Regions from separate parts of the Streptomyces sp. NPDC107562 genome, predicted to be linked through region 1. Evidence: riboswitches for the same ligand, from Rfam matches in the RefSeq annotation. Region 1 holds a riboswitch; each other region holds the start of a gene.

What was found. Region 1 has a riboswitch for cyclic di-AMP ahead of ACZ7LV_RS32860 (transglycosylase family protein). Riboswitches for the same ligand answer to the same signal wherever they lie in the genome.
Region 2: it holds a riboswitch for cyclic di-AMP, as region 1 does, so the genes downstream of both, ACZ7LV_RS20125 (C40 family peptidase) here and ACZ7LV_RS32860 (transglycosylase family protein) in region 1, are expected to answer to the same signal.
Region 3: it holds a riboswitch for cyclic di-AMP, as region 1 does, so the genes downstream of both, ACZ7LV_RS10865 (M23 family metallopeptidase) here and ACZ7LV_RS32860 (transglycosylase family protein) in region 1, are expected to answer to the same signal.
Region 4: it holds a riboswitch for cyclic di-AMP, as region 1 does, so the genes downstream of both, ACZ7LV_RS23250 (transglycosylase SLT domain-containing protein) here and ACZ7LV_RS32860 (transglycosylase family protein) in region 1, are expected to answer to the same signal.

The regions. Positions count from the first base shown of each region.
Region 1 is NZ_JBVKBE010000016.1:101,661-104,937, forward strand. It holds gene eno (phosphopyruvate hydratase) at 1-997, opposite strand, end outside; gene ACZ7LV_RS32860 (transglycosylase family protein) at 1,292-1,975, opposite strand; cyclic di-AMP (ydaO/yuaA leader) riboswitch at 1,979-2,158, opposite strand; gene ACZ7LV_RS32865 (transglycosylase family protein) at 2,364-3,277, opposite strand, start outside.
Region 2 is NZ_JBVKBE010000006.1:373,475-376,751, reverse strand. It holds gene ACZ7LV_RS20130 (ATP-binding protein) at 152-601, shown strand; gene ACZ7LV_RS20125 (C40 family peptidase) at 1,307-1,780, opposite strand; cyclic di-AMP (ydaO/yuaA leader) riboswitch at 1,784-1,973, opposite strand; gene ACZ7LV_RS20120 (ABC transporter permease) at 2,561-3,277, opposite strand, start outside.
Region 3 is NZ_JBVKBE010000003.1:113,558-116,834, reverse strand. It holds gene ACZ7LV_RS10875 (HPr family phosphocarrier protein) at 1-1, shown strand, start outside; gene ACZ7LV_RS10870 (GntR family transcriptional regulator) at 182-877, opposite strand; gene ACZ7LV_RS10865 (M23 family metallopeptidase) at 1,065-1,829, opposite strand; cyclic di-AMP (ydaO/yuaA leader) riboswitch at 1,842-2,007, opposite strand; gene ACZ7LV_RS10860 (M16 family metallopeptidase) at 2,210-3,277, opposite strand, start outside.
Region 4 is NZ_JBVKBE010000008.1:250,831-254,107, forward strand. It holds gene ACZ7LV_RS23245 (CocE/NonD family hydrolase) at 1-1,061, shown strand, start outside; cyclic di-AMP (ydaO/yuaA leader) riboswitch at 1,343-1,520, shown strand; gene ACZ7LV_RS23250 (transglycosylase SLT domain-containing protein) at 1,524-2,006, shown strand; gene ACZ7LV_RS23255 (HAD family hydrolase) at 1,970-2,845, opposite strand; gene ACZ7LV_RS23260 (carboxymuconolactone decarboxylase family protein) at 2,911-3,277, opposite strand, start outside.

The DNA of each region.
Region 1 (3,277 bases):
GCAGGGCGTTGGCGGCCCCGTCCTCGATGCCGCGGGCCAGGCGCTCCGGGTTGGTGACGAACAGGTCGTCGCCGACGAGCTGGACCTTGTCACCGAGCTTCTCGGTGATGGTCTTCCAGCCCTCCCAGTCGTCCTCGAACAGCGGGTCCTCGATGGAGACCAGCGGGTACGCGTCGACGAGCTCCGCGTAGTACTCGGTCATCTCGGCGGCCGAGCGGTCCTTGCCCTCGAAGGTGTAGACGCCGTCCTTGTAGAACTCGGAGGCGGCGACGTCGAGGGCGAGGGCGATCTGCTCGCCGGGGGTGTAGCCGGCCTCCTTGATGGCCTCGAGGATGAGGTCGAGGGCCTCACGGTTGGAGCCGAGGTTCGGGGCGAAGCCGCCCTCGTCGCCGAGGCCGGTGGCCAGGCCCTTGCCCTTCAGCACCTTCTTGAGGGTGTGGTAGACCTCGGTGCCCCAGCGCAGGGCCTCGGAGAAGGACTCCGCGCCGATCGGGGCGATCATGAACTCCTGGATGTCCACGTTGGAGTCGGCGTGCGAGCCGCCGTTCAGGATGTTCATCATCGGCACCGGCAGCAGGTGCGCGTTGGGGCCGCCCAGGTAGCGGAAGAGCGGCAGGTCGCTGGCCTCGGAGGCGGCGTGCGCGACGGCGAGCGAGACGCCGAGGATGGCGTTGGCGCCGAGGGAGCCCTTGTTGTCGGTGGCGTCCAGGTCGAACATCGCCTGGTCGATCAGGCGCTGCTCGGTGGCGTCGTAGCCGACGAGCTCCGGGCCGATCTGCTCGATGACGGCCAGGACGGCCTTCTCGACGCCCTTGCCGAGGTAGCGGTTGGGGTCGCCGTCGCGGAGTTCGATGGCCTCGAAGGCGCCGGTGGAAGCGCCGGACGGAACGGCGGCACGACCCGTGCTGCCGTCGTCGAGGCCGACCTCGACCTCGACCGTGGGGTTGCCTCGGGAGTCCAGGATTTCCCGGGCTACGACGACGTCGATGGACGGCACGAGCATCTCCTTCGTGGATGTGACGCGATGGGCAGGACCGCGGCGGCTCTGCGAGACGAGCCTAACCGGCTCCGTGCGATCGGCCAGCCGGTCGCCCCTCTAGAGGACCGAACCGAGAGTAAATTGTTTCCGAACGAAACAAAGACGGGGGTGCACCGCACGGCGAGCGGCGCACGAAAAAGCCCCGCCCCGGTGCGTACGGGGGAAGACGCACCGGGGCGGGGAGCCCGTGGGGACGGGGGGTGACCCTCACGGGAGCCCGGGGGGCCTCCGGCGGGTCGGCGGCGGACCGTTCTACTTCAGGTGCAGCTGCTGACCCGGGAAGATGAGGTCGGCGTCCTCGACGATGTCCTTGTTCAGCTGGAACAGCTTCTCCCAGCCACCCTTGACGTCGTGGTCGGCGGCGATGGTGCTGAGGGTGTCACCCTCGACGACCTTGTACTCGCCGTCGCCCTTCTTCACCTTGTCGCCGGTCGGCGTGGTGACGGTCTCCTTCGCGGCCGGACGCTCCGCGGAACGCGAAGCCGGCTGCTCCTCGGTCGCGCGCGTCTCGGTGCCGGTGCTCTGCGACTCGTCGGCGGCGGCTCCGCCGCCGGTGTAGGTGGCGTTCGACAGGCCGGTGCCGCAGACCGGCCAGGCGCCCTTGCCCTGACCCGCGAGCACCTTCTCGGCGATCTGGATCTGCTGCTCCTTGGAGGCCTGGTCGGCCGTGCCGGCGAACTGCGTGCCGCCGTACGCGGCCCAGGTGGAGGCGGAGAACTGCAGACCGCCGTAGTAACCGTTGCCGGTGTTGATGGACCAGTTGCCACCGGACTCGCACTGGGCGACGGCGTCCCACTCGGAGGCCGTGGCGGCGGAGGCGCTGCCGGCCGCCATCAGCGGGGCGGCGACGGCGGCGGCGCCGGTGACGCCGACGGCGGCGATGGCGCGAACGGTCTTGGACGCACGACGGTGCTTGCCCTTGCTGGAAAACAGCATGGTTGATCCCCTCACCGACGCCTGCGAGGTGAGCTGTCGGGTTCGGGCCGGTTGAGTTGCCCGGCCACACCTCCCTGGGAGGCGTGGCTTCACCCCAAGCCGGTTCCGGCGCTGAGTCTCCTCAACTGCCGGGTCCGGCACCTACCTTGGGTCCCCCGCTCCTGCCTACGGCGCTTGACGCGACGACTGTTCCCGGAGGGCCGCTGGCAGGATTCGGCGTTGCGGCACCCGGGGCTCGTGGTGACGAGCGGTCACGACCGTAGACAGGCGATCGACGGAATTTCAAAGACGATCAGGGCTTCTGAGACTCATCCCACACTTTCACCAAATCGGACATTCGGCTCGAAGTGTGACGTGAACTCCCGCTGTTCCCGGGCCGTTTCCCGCCCTACCTGCCGACCGACTCCGCGCCGACATCCAGCGACTGACCGGGGACGATGTGGTCCGGGTCGCCACCGAGGGCGTCCTGGTTGACGACGTACAGCGAGGCCCATCCACCCTGCACGCCAAGGGAGTCGGCGATGCCCCAGAGGGTGTCGCCGTCCTGGACCGTGTACGCGTCGTCGAGGCCCGGACGCCCGGCGGCACCGTCCCGCGAGGCGTGCCGCCCCGAGGAGCCGCCGGCGCGCTCGCCGTCCTCGTCCGCACTGCCTCCCCGGTGCTTGCCGGAGCCGAGGAGGCCCGTGCCGGTGAGGTTCGAGGCGCTCGGGGTGCTCGAAGGCACGCCCGAGGGCGAGGAACTTGAGGGAGATTCGCCCGATTCGGGGGATTCGCTGGAACCGGTGGACTCGCCGGAGCCGGGCGAGGTCGAGCCCTCGGCACCCGGGGAGCTGGAGCCGCCGGACGGGGTGGATTCGCCGGATTCCGAAGGGTTCGCGGAGTTCGCGGGTGTGCGGGACTCCCCGGCACCGCGGGAGCTGCCGGACCCCTTGGCATCGCCGTCCCGGTCGGAGGCGCCGGAGGAGGCGCGACCGGACGAGTGGGACAATCCGAGCGAGTTGGACAGACCGCCCGTATCGCCGCTTCTCGTGTAGAGCGGCGTACTGGACGCGTCACCGACCACACCCGTGTCGACCGTGGCCGACTCGGAGTCCGCTTCCAGCCCCACCAGCGGGCCGCAGGTCGCCCAGGCGCCGACGCCCTGGTCCGCGAGGACCTTCTCGGCGACGGCGATCTGCTGCGAACGGCTGGCCAGGTCCGCGCTCGCGGCATAGGTGAGGCCGCCGTGCTTCTCCCAGTCCCGCTGGGAGAGTTGGAGTCCGCCGTAGGAGCCGTTGCCCGTGTCGGCGCTCCAGGAGCCGC
Region 2 (3,277 bases), on a different contig from region 1:
TTCGAGCGACAGATATATGCATATCTTGGTGGATCGCCACCGCTACCGGTCTTTGAGTGGCAGTCTGGCGAAGAAGCACCAGTCCGGGACCGTACTCGAACCATCCGCTCCGTGTCGGGCCGCGGTCCCGTGGGAAAGGGACGACGTCGCCATGGCAGACCATCTGGAAGCATCCGTCACTCTGCCGAGCGATCCCGCCTCGGTCTCCACCGCCCGCACCTACGTCGTCAGCACCCTGGCGGAATGGGGTCTGCGACCGGAGACCGAGGAGGCCGACACGATCAGGCTCATCATCTCCGAACTCGCCACCAACGCCGTCCAGCACACCCTCGGTCAGTCGCCCACCTTCACGGTCGCGATGCGGCTCGACCGCGACGAGCAGCTCCGCATCGGAGTGACCGACAGTCACCCGCGCTTCCCCAAGAGACTTCCGGCCGCCGTCCAGCAGGACAACGGCCGCGGCATGGTCATCATCCGCTGGCTCGCCGCGGAATGCGGCGGCCGCCTCAGAGTCCGTCCGACCCGTGAGGGCGGCAAGACGGTGTCGATCGAACTCCCCTGGACGGTCCCGGCCCGCCTGGGGGGCGGGCAGGAGCCGTAGCCCGTCCGGGGCAGGGGCGCGGGGATCCGGCGAGGAGCGGCGCCGGGTGCTCCTGGGGGTCGCTTCTGGGTACCCGCGCCGCGCGCCGGGCACGGACCCGGCGGCGCGGAGGGGCAGGTTCTCAGAGTCCGTCCGACCCGTGAGGGCGGCAAGACGGTGTCGATCGAACTCCCCTGGACGGTCCCGGCCCGCCTGGGTGGCGGGCAGGAGCCGTAGCCCGTCCGGGGGCAGAGGCGCGGGGATCCGGCGAGGAGCGGCGCCGGGTGCTCCTGGGGGTCGCTTCTGGGTACCCGCGCCGGGCGCCGGACCCGGCGGCACGGAGGGGCACGTTGTGGCGTCACGGCGGTCTCGGGGGGCCGGAGCCGGGCGTGACTGCCGGGGTCGGGCGGGGCAGTCCGACCGGCCGGGGCGTCCGGGCGCGGACCCTCGTCGTCAGGGCGGCCCCTCGGCGCCCCCCGGTGCGAGCCCGCGCCGTCCTGGGCCCCTGCGCCCGTCCGACGGCACCCACGGGCCCAGCCGGGGCTCCGAGGGGCCTCACGGGGCCCCTGTGCCGAAGAGCCGCCGGCGGGCCGCCCGTGCCCCGGAGGGCGTCACGGGCGGCCCGCGGGTCGTTCTCGGCGCGACCCCGCCGACGAGTCGCGTCGAGCCCGTGTCACGGGCGGGGCGGCGGCGTCCCCTCCGGGCGCCGCCACCGCCACCCGGGGGTCACTTGACCCGGCCGTACCAGACGCTCTTGGTCCAGATCTTCTGGAGCCGCACCACGTCCCCGGTCTTCGGGGCGTGCCAGATCTTCCCCTTCCCGGCGTAGATCCCCACGTGGTAGACGTTCGACCCGGAGTGGAAGAACACGAGGTCGCCGGCCTTGCGGCTCTTGGCCCCGATGTGGCGGGTCTTGTTGTACTGCTGGGCTGCCGTGCGGGGCAGCTTCTTGCCCGCCTTCTTGAACGAGTACAGGGTCAGCCCGGAGCAGTCGAACCTGCGCGGCCCGGTGGCGCCCCACCTGTAGGGGGAGCCCTTCTTCGAGGCGGCGATCTGGAGTGCCTTCGTCGCCGTCGTGGCGGCCGCGGCCTCGGAGGCGAAGCCCGGAGCCACTACGGAGCCGCCCACCGCGGCAAGGGTGAGGGCCGAGGCCGTACCGGCACGGGCCATCAGCGACGGGACACGATTGAGCGCGGTCATGCGCAACCCTTCGTCAGCCGCCTGTGAAGGATGACCTGTCGGATTCGGGCTGGCGAAGTAGCCCGGCCGCGTTGCCACGGCTTCACCCCAAGGGACGCTCGGAGATTGCGCTCCGGCGACCCGTCGTGCTTGGGTCCTCCACTCCTGCCGATCCACTCCTGTCGACCGGTCATCCGGGCGGCGGCAGGACTCGGCGTCCGCCCGGACCGCCCCGCCGCGGCGGCGGGGGCTTGTCGTCAGTCAGGGATCTTGACTCACGGAAGTCCGAAAATCCCAACGCAATCAGGGATTTGTGGCGTTACTCACCACTCACCCGTTCGGGTGGACATCCCCCTGTTCGACCCGGTGTCAAGGGCGCCACGCCACCCCGGACCAGCGGCGGAAGGCCTCATCACGCCCCGAGGCAGGTCGCGTTGCGCAACCGCAAGGGCACCGAAAAAGGAGGGGAAGGTCATCCGGACGGCGGTAGCCCTTTTGGTCCGTTTCAACTCCCGCCCGCACGAACCGTCATGACACCCGGTGACCCGGGACGGCGGCGGGCGGATCAGTCCTGCCCGCAGCTGTCGGAGCGCGGTGCGACGGCGTCGGCGCGCACCGGTGGCGCTCCACGACGATCTCCGCGCACCGGCGTCCGGGCGGGCGCGCGGTCCACGACTCGGGTCGCCGTCCCGCGCCGGGCCGATTCACGCGGTCCGGCTGACCGGCCGTCACCCGATCGGCCGGGACGCGAAGAGGCCGTGCGCCCCGTCCGCTACAGCGGGGCGCACGGCCGGTCCGTGGTCAGAGCGCCGGCGCGGGCTCCCGCTCGGCCACGACCTCGCGCGCCGCCCCGGTACGGGACTTCAGCGCGCTGCCCAGCAGCACCGCGCCGAGCCCGATCGCGGCCCACCAGGTGAGGGTGAGCGCCGGGCCGAGGGCGGCCGCGCCGTCGAAGTACGACACCGAGCGCAGCAGCGTCGTCCCCGCGCCCGGCGGCAGCCACTGGCCGATCGTCCCGGCCGGCTCGGGCAGCATCTGCGGCGCCGACGCCGCCCCCGAGAGCGGGTTGCCGAACAGCATCAGCGTGCCGCCGGCGACGGCGATCCCGGCGCGGCCCACCAGAGCGGCGAGCCCCGCGACGGCGCCGCTCACCGCCAGCGTGGACAGCCCGAGGACGGCGGCCTCGGCCCACCAGTTCCCGGTGAGGACCCCCAGCCAGCTGTGCGCGATCGCGGCAGCGCCGACGCCGACCAGCGCGGACGCGCCCACCAGCGCGGTCACCGCCCGGATCCCGCGCAGCCCCCGCACGGAGACGGCCGCGCCCGCCGCGATCCCGCCCAGCGCCAGCGGCAGCACGCTCGCGGCCAGTGCGGCGCCCCGCGGGTCGGTCTCGGGGGCGGCCACCACGTCCACCGTCCGCGGCGGGGTGCCGTCGGCGGACATCGCCTGCTGGAGCAGTTGCGCGACCACCGGGCCGGCGGCCGAAGCGGTCAGCAGCTCGGGGCCCTGGGCGGTGAC
Region 3 (3,277 bases), on a different contig from region 1:
AGCCCCCCCGACGGCATTTCCGAAGCCGCGTCGCCTCTTTCCGGGCGGCGCGGCTTTGCCGTTCTCCGGCACACCCGGTCGGTTTTCCGCACCACGACGCGCCCGAATTCAGGGCATGCCGAAAAGGGCAGCGGAAATTGCTCCGCCGCCGAAAGTCGTTTCTTTGTATACGGCGCTCGTGTTAATGCCGCAGGCCCGACATGTTGACGGCATGTTGCGAAGTCCTCACACGGTCCGCGCGGTCTCCGACGCCGGGAAATCGGAGCCGGTGCGCGCCGGTCGCGCGCTCGGCGTGCAGCGCCGTGACCGCGCGCGCCCTTTCACCGTCGCCGCGCGCCACCGCGTCCACGATCGCGCCGTGCTCCGACCAGGACTCCACGTGGCTGAGCGGCGCCTCCACGGAGTACATCCAGGCGATCTTGTGCCGCAGCTGGGTCAGCATCGCGATCAGCGCGGGGCTGCCGGAGGCCTGGGCGAGCGTCTCGTGGAACCAGCCGCCCAGGGAGCGCAGATCCTCGCTGCTGCCCCGCCTCGCCCGCTCCTGGCCCAGCCGGACCAGGCCGCGCAGCACCTTCAGATGGGCCTCGGTACGCCGCTGCGCGGCCCGCGCGGCACCGAGCGGCTCCAGCAGCAGGCGCATCTCCAGCAGGTCGGCGGCCTCCTGCTCGGTGGGCTCCGCCACGCACGCGCCCGCGTGCCGCCGGGTCACCACGAAGCCCTCGGCCTCCAGCGTGCGCAGGGCCTCGCGGACGGGGACGCGCGAGACCCCGTAGCGGCGCGCGAGGAGTTCCTCGGTGAGCCGGCCGCCACGCTCGTAGACACCCGCGACGATGTCGTCCCGGATGGCCGTGCACACCGAATGCGCCGGAACACGCATGACCGACCTCCGCCTTAATCCCCGTGAAACGCCGACGACTGACGTGTGTTCCGCGACTCTATTGCAATGAGCCGGAATTTCCGATGGCGGGCCGGAATCCATGCATATTTTTTGGACATACAGGCGTGCGAAACACCGAAAGCCCCGGCTCACGGAGCCGGGGCCACGGGAAACGGGCGATCCGCCGTCAGACGCCGACGCCGTGCGAGCGGAGGTAGGCGACCGGGTCGATGTCCGTGCCGTACTCCGCCGTCGTCCGGGCCTCGAAGTGGAGGTGCGCTCCGGTGACGTTGCCGGTGGCGCCGGACAGGGCGATCTGCTGCCCCGGCGTGACCGTCTGGCCCACCGAGACCGAGAAGGACGACAGGTGCCCGTACTGGGTGTACGTGCCGTCGTTCATCTTGATCACCACTTGATTGCCGTACGCCCCGCCCCAGCCGGCCTCGACGACGGTGCCGGACCCGACCGCGTGCACGGGCGTGCCGCTCGCCGCGTGGAAGTCGACACCGGTGTGGCTGCCGGACGACCACAGGGCGCCGCCGGACCGGTAGCCGGTGGAGACGTAGGAGCCGCTGATCGGCGACACATAGGTGGTGAGGCGCTTGCGCTCCGCCTCGCGGGCGGCGCGCTCCTTGGCCTCGCGGGCCTCCTCGGCCCGCTCCTCCGCGCGCTTCTTGGCGGCGGCCTCGGCCTTCTTCTCGGCCTCGGCCTCCGCGGCCGCCTGCTGCTGGGCGACGGCCTGGGCGTCTATCTGTTCGGCGACCGAGTCGCCGATGGTGATGACCGGGAGCAGGCCGGTCTGCTCGGCCGCGGGCTCGGCGGCGAGCGCGGGAGCGGCCAGGGTGCCGATGACACCGGTGGTGGTGAGGGCCGCGACCCCCGCCGCGCGGGCGGTGGTGCGCTTCATCCGGCTGGGACGACGGTGCTTCCCGGTGGCGCGCGTGAACGCCATGTAGTGGCTGGTCCTTTCCTTCCCTCTCGCCTACCGGGTTAGCTGACGGGTTCGGAGCAGGAAGGTCTCCTACGGACTCCCTCGCCGTGCGCGGGAGTCCGATTCACCCCAGGGACTTCATGGTTGGGTCCCCGGCTCCCCTGGCTCGCGCCGTACGGGGACTCGGCGATGGCTGTCCGGTGCCGCGGGTGCGGCGCACTGCCTGACGGACAGCCCGGATGACGCTAAGCGGGACATCTTTCAATCCCCAAACCCAACCGGGCGTTTGTAGCGCATCCCACAGGCCAGACAGGCGACCTCTCCCTCAATTGGGACATAAAGGGGCCCTGGTGACGCATCCGTCACCAGGGCCCCTGCACGCGCGTGCCGTGCGCAGGCCTCTACTCGGCCGACACGACCGTGACTTCGCCGATGCCGAGGGCCTCCACGGGCTCCTTGATCTGCGCCGCGTCACCCACGAGGATCGTCACCAGACGGTCCGCCGGGAAGGCGCTGACGACGGCCGCGGTGGCCTCGACGGTGCCGGTCGCGGCCAGCTGCTGGTACAGCGTCGCCTGGTAGTCGTCGGGGAGGTGCTGCTCGACCTGGTCGGCCAGCGTCCCCGCGACGGCCGCGGCGGTCTCGTACTTGAGCGGCGCCACCCCGACGAGGTTCTGCACGGCGACGTCCCGCTCGGCGTCCGTGAGCCCCTCCGCGGCGAGCGTGCGCAGCACCGTCCAGAGGTCCTCCAGCGCGGGACCGGTGTTCGGGGTGTCCACGGAACCGCTGATGGCGAGCATCGCGGCACCGCTGCCGTCGGGCGCGGAGCGCAGCACCTGACCGAACGAGCGCACCCCGTAGGTGTAGCCCTTCTCCTCGCGCAGGACGCGGTCCAGACGCGAGGTGAGGGTGCCGCCCAGGCAGTACGTGCCGAGCACCTGGGCCGCCCACACGCGGTCGTGCCGGTCGGGGCCGACGCGGCCGATGAGCAGCTGGGTCTGGACGGCGCCGGGACGGTCCACGATCACCACGCGGCCCGTGTCGTCCGCCGTCACCGGCGGCACCGGACGCGGTTGCGCCTGGGAGCCGGCCCAGGCGCCCAGGGTCTCGCCGAGCAGCACCTCGACGTCGATGTCCGTGAGGTCGCCGACGACCACGGCGGTGGCGGTGGCGGGGCGGACGTGCCGCTCGTAGAAGGCGCGTACGGCCGCGGAGTCGATCTTCGCGACCGTCTCCTCGGTGCCCTGACGCGGGCGGGACATGCGCGAGGCGGTCGGGAACAGCTCCTTGGAGAGCTCCTTGGCGGCCCGCCGGGCGGGGTTGGCCAGCTCGTGCGGGATCTCGTCGAGGCGGTTGCGGACCAGCCGCTCGACCTCGCTGTCGGCGAAGGCGGGCGCCCGGAGCGCGTCGGCCAGCAGCCCGAGCGCCTTGGGCAGGCGGGAGACCGGCACCTCCAGGCTCAGCCGGAC
Region 4 (3,277 bases), on a different contig from region 1:
GGTCGTACGTGATGGACGCGCATCCCCCGGCGCCCCGGTACGGGACGCTGCCCGGCCGCTGGACCGGTGAGCCCGCCTGGCCCTCCCCCCATGTGACGACGGTCACGTACGCCCTCCAGGGCGCGCCCGTACTCGTCCGGTCACCCCAGCACACGGGCGTCGACGCGGGGCGCTTCCTCCCGTTCGGCAGGGAGGCCGACCTGCCGCCGGACCAGCGGGAGGAGGACGCGCGCGGGGCGAGCTTCGACTTCGCGGTGGCGCGCGAGACCTGGGTACTGGGGCGGCCACGGGTGCGGCTGCGGCTGACCTCGCAGGTGCCGCGCGGGCAGGTGGTCGCGCGCGTGTGCGACGTGACACCGGACGGCTCCTCGACGCTGGTGACGCGGGGGGTGCTGAACCTGTCGGCGCGCGAGGGGCGGGGCCGGGCCGTGCCGTGGACCCCGGGGACCACCGAGGACGTCACCGTCGAGCTAGACGGCATCGGATACGCCTTCCCGCCCGGCCACCGCATCCGCCTCTCCCTCGCCTCCGCGTACTGGCCCTGGATCTGGCCCCAGCCGGACTCGGCGGCCGGCTTCACCGTGGATCCGGCCGGCAGCACTCTCGAACTGCCGGTACGCGCGCGTACCGCGGTCCCGTCCCCCACGTTCGAGGAACCGGAGCAGTCCGCACCCCTCGGCGCCGCCGAGGCGGCCACCCTCGACGAACCGCATCCCGAGCGCCTGGTGGTGCGGGACGTGGCCAAGGGCGAGTGGCGGCTGGAGGTCCGTCCGGACCACGGCGACCTGCGCGCGTACCCCGACGGGCTGGAGCTCACCGAGGACACGCTGGAGACGTACACGGTCCGTGAGGCCGATCCGCTGTCCGCCCGCACCCGCTCGGACCGGACGATCCGGCTGCACCGCCCGGAGCTCGCCTGGGACACGACGGTCCGCACGCGTGCGGAGATCACCTGCACCGCGGAGGAGTTTTTGACCTCAAATGAGGCGATTTGCACCTATGGCACCGAGGTGGTCTTTCATCGCACATGGGAGAAGCGCGTTCCACGGACCGCCGGTTGACTAGGACTTGGGCCTATTGCCCGATTTGCCATTCTTCTGCCCGCACGTGAGTTGGCTCACTCGGGCGTCTTCACGAGTCCCTTACACGACTGCCGCGATCCGCCTTTGCGCACGGCCGAGTTGACTCTTTTCGGCTGCAAAGGATCACGAGCGGTCAAGTCGCCTTTCGAAGATCAAATCCCGCGATAGGTGAAACGACCTCTTGTTTCGGACATGTGCTCTCGCATACGTTCCGGGCGAGTCGGGCGGAACGCCGAATCCTGCCGCCGCCCGCGCCACCCATGACGGACTCACTCACCGCACGGCAGGAGCGGGGGACCCAGGTAGGCCGCCGGACCGGACGCCGCACACCACGGCACACCGGAACGGCTCGGGGTGAAGTCGCACTCGCAAGAGGCGGCCGGGCAGCTCCCCGCCCGAACCCGACAGCTCACCTCGCAGGCGCCGGAGAGGACAGTCCCCATGACTGCAAACGGTCAGATCAGTCGTACCCGCACTGCCCGCATCGCCCGCAGGCTCGCCCTCGCAGGCACCGGCGCCGCCGTACTCGCCCTGCCGCTGATCGGCGCCACCAGCGCCTCCGCGGCCGCGCCCACGGCCATGCCCTCGACCGTCAAGTACTACACGAACAACCTCGACGGCTGGATCCGCCAGTCCCTCGACGTCATGGCGCAGAACGGCATTCCCGGGTCGTACAACGGCATCTACCGCAACATCATGCGCGAGTCGTCCGGCAACCCGAAGGCCATCAACAACTGGGACTCCAACGCCGCCAAGGGCACCCCGTCCAAGGGCCTGCTCCAGGTCATCGACCCCACCTTCGAGGCCTACCACGTGACCGGCACGGCGTACGACCCGTACGACCCGGTCGCCAACATCACCGCCGCCTGCAACTACGCGGCCGACCGCTACGGCTCCATCGACAACGTCTTCGGCCCGTACTGAGCCTCGGCCAGCAGCCGTTCGAGGACGACGGCGATGCCGTCGTCCTCGTTCGACAGGGTGATCTCGTCGGCCACCGCCTTGAGCTCGGGGTGGGCGTTGGCCATGGCCACGCCGTACGCGGCCCAGTCGAACATGGGGATGTCGTTGGGCATGTCCCCGAAGGCGATGGTCCGCTCCGGGCTCAGGCCCAGGTGCCGGGCCGCCAGCGCCAGCCCCGTCGCCTTGGTGATGCCGCACGGCTGAAGCTCGACCGTCCCCGGCCCCGACATGGTGACGGTCGCGAGCGAGCCGACCACCGCGCGGGCCACCGCCGCCAACTCGTCGTCCGACAGCGACGGATGGCGCAGCAGCACCTTGCTGATCGGCGCGCACCACAGGTCCTCGCGACGATCGATCCGCACCGCGGGCAGCGTGGGGTGCGGCATCAGATAGCCCGGCTCGATGAGGGTGAGCCCGTCGACGCCGTCCTGGTCGACGGCCGCGTACACCTGGCCGACCTCGGCCTCGATCTTGCCGAGCGCCGTCTCGGCCAGCTCCCGGTCCAGCGTGACGGACCACAGCAGACGATCCGCGCCGACGTCGTACAGCTGGGCGCCCTGGCCGCACACCGCGAGCCCGCCGCCGAGGATCTCCAGCAGCGGCCGTACCCGCGGCGCCGGCCGGCCGGTCACCACCAGATGCCGGGCCCCGGTCGCCGAGACCCGCGCGAGCGCGGCGAGCGAGCGGTCGGAGACCGTGTCGTCGCCGCGGAGCAGCGTTCCGTCCAGGTCAGTGGCGATGAGGGCGTAGTCGGTGCGCGCGTACTCGGTGCGCGCGGCATATGCGGTGGGTGCGGCCATGATCAGAGAATACGGACACCGGACCCCCACCGTTCATTCCCAACTACCTTCCCACTGTCCGCTTTTCACCCCCACGTGGTGCCCGCCGGCTCCTTGATCGTGGTGTTGACGCGGTTGAACAGGTTCGTCAGGGAGACGGCCAGGATCAGCGCCGACAGTTCCCTCTCGTCGAAGTGGTCGGCGACCTCGTCCCACAAGCCGTCCGGAACCGCCTCCTCGGACCGGTCCGCCAGCCGCGTCACGGTCTCCGCGAGGGTCAGCGCGGTGCGCTCGGCGTCGCTGTAGAAAGGCGCGTGCCGCCAGGCGGCGACCGAGGCGATGCGCTCCTCGCTTGCGCCCGCTTTACGCAGATTGTCCACATGTCCGTGGACGCAGGCGCCGCAGCCGTTGATCTGGCTGACCCGCAGCCCGACCAGTTCCGCGACCTCCCGG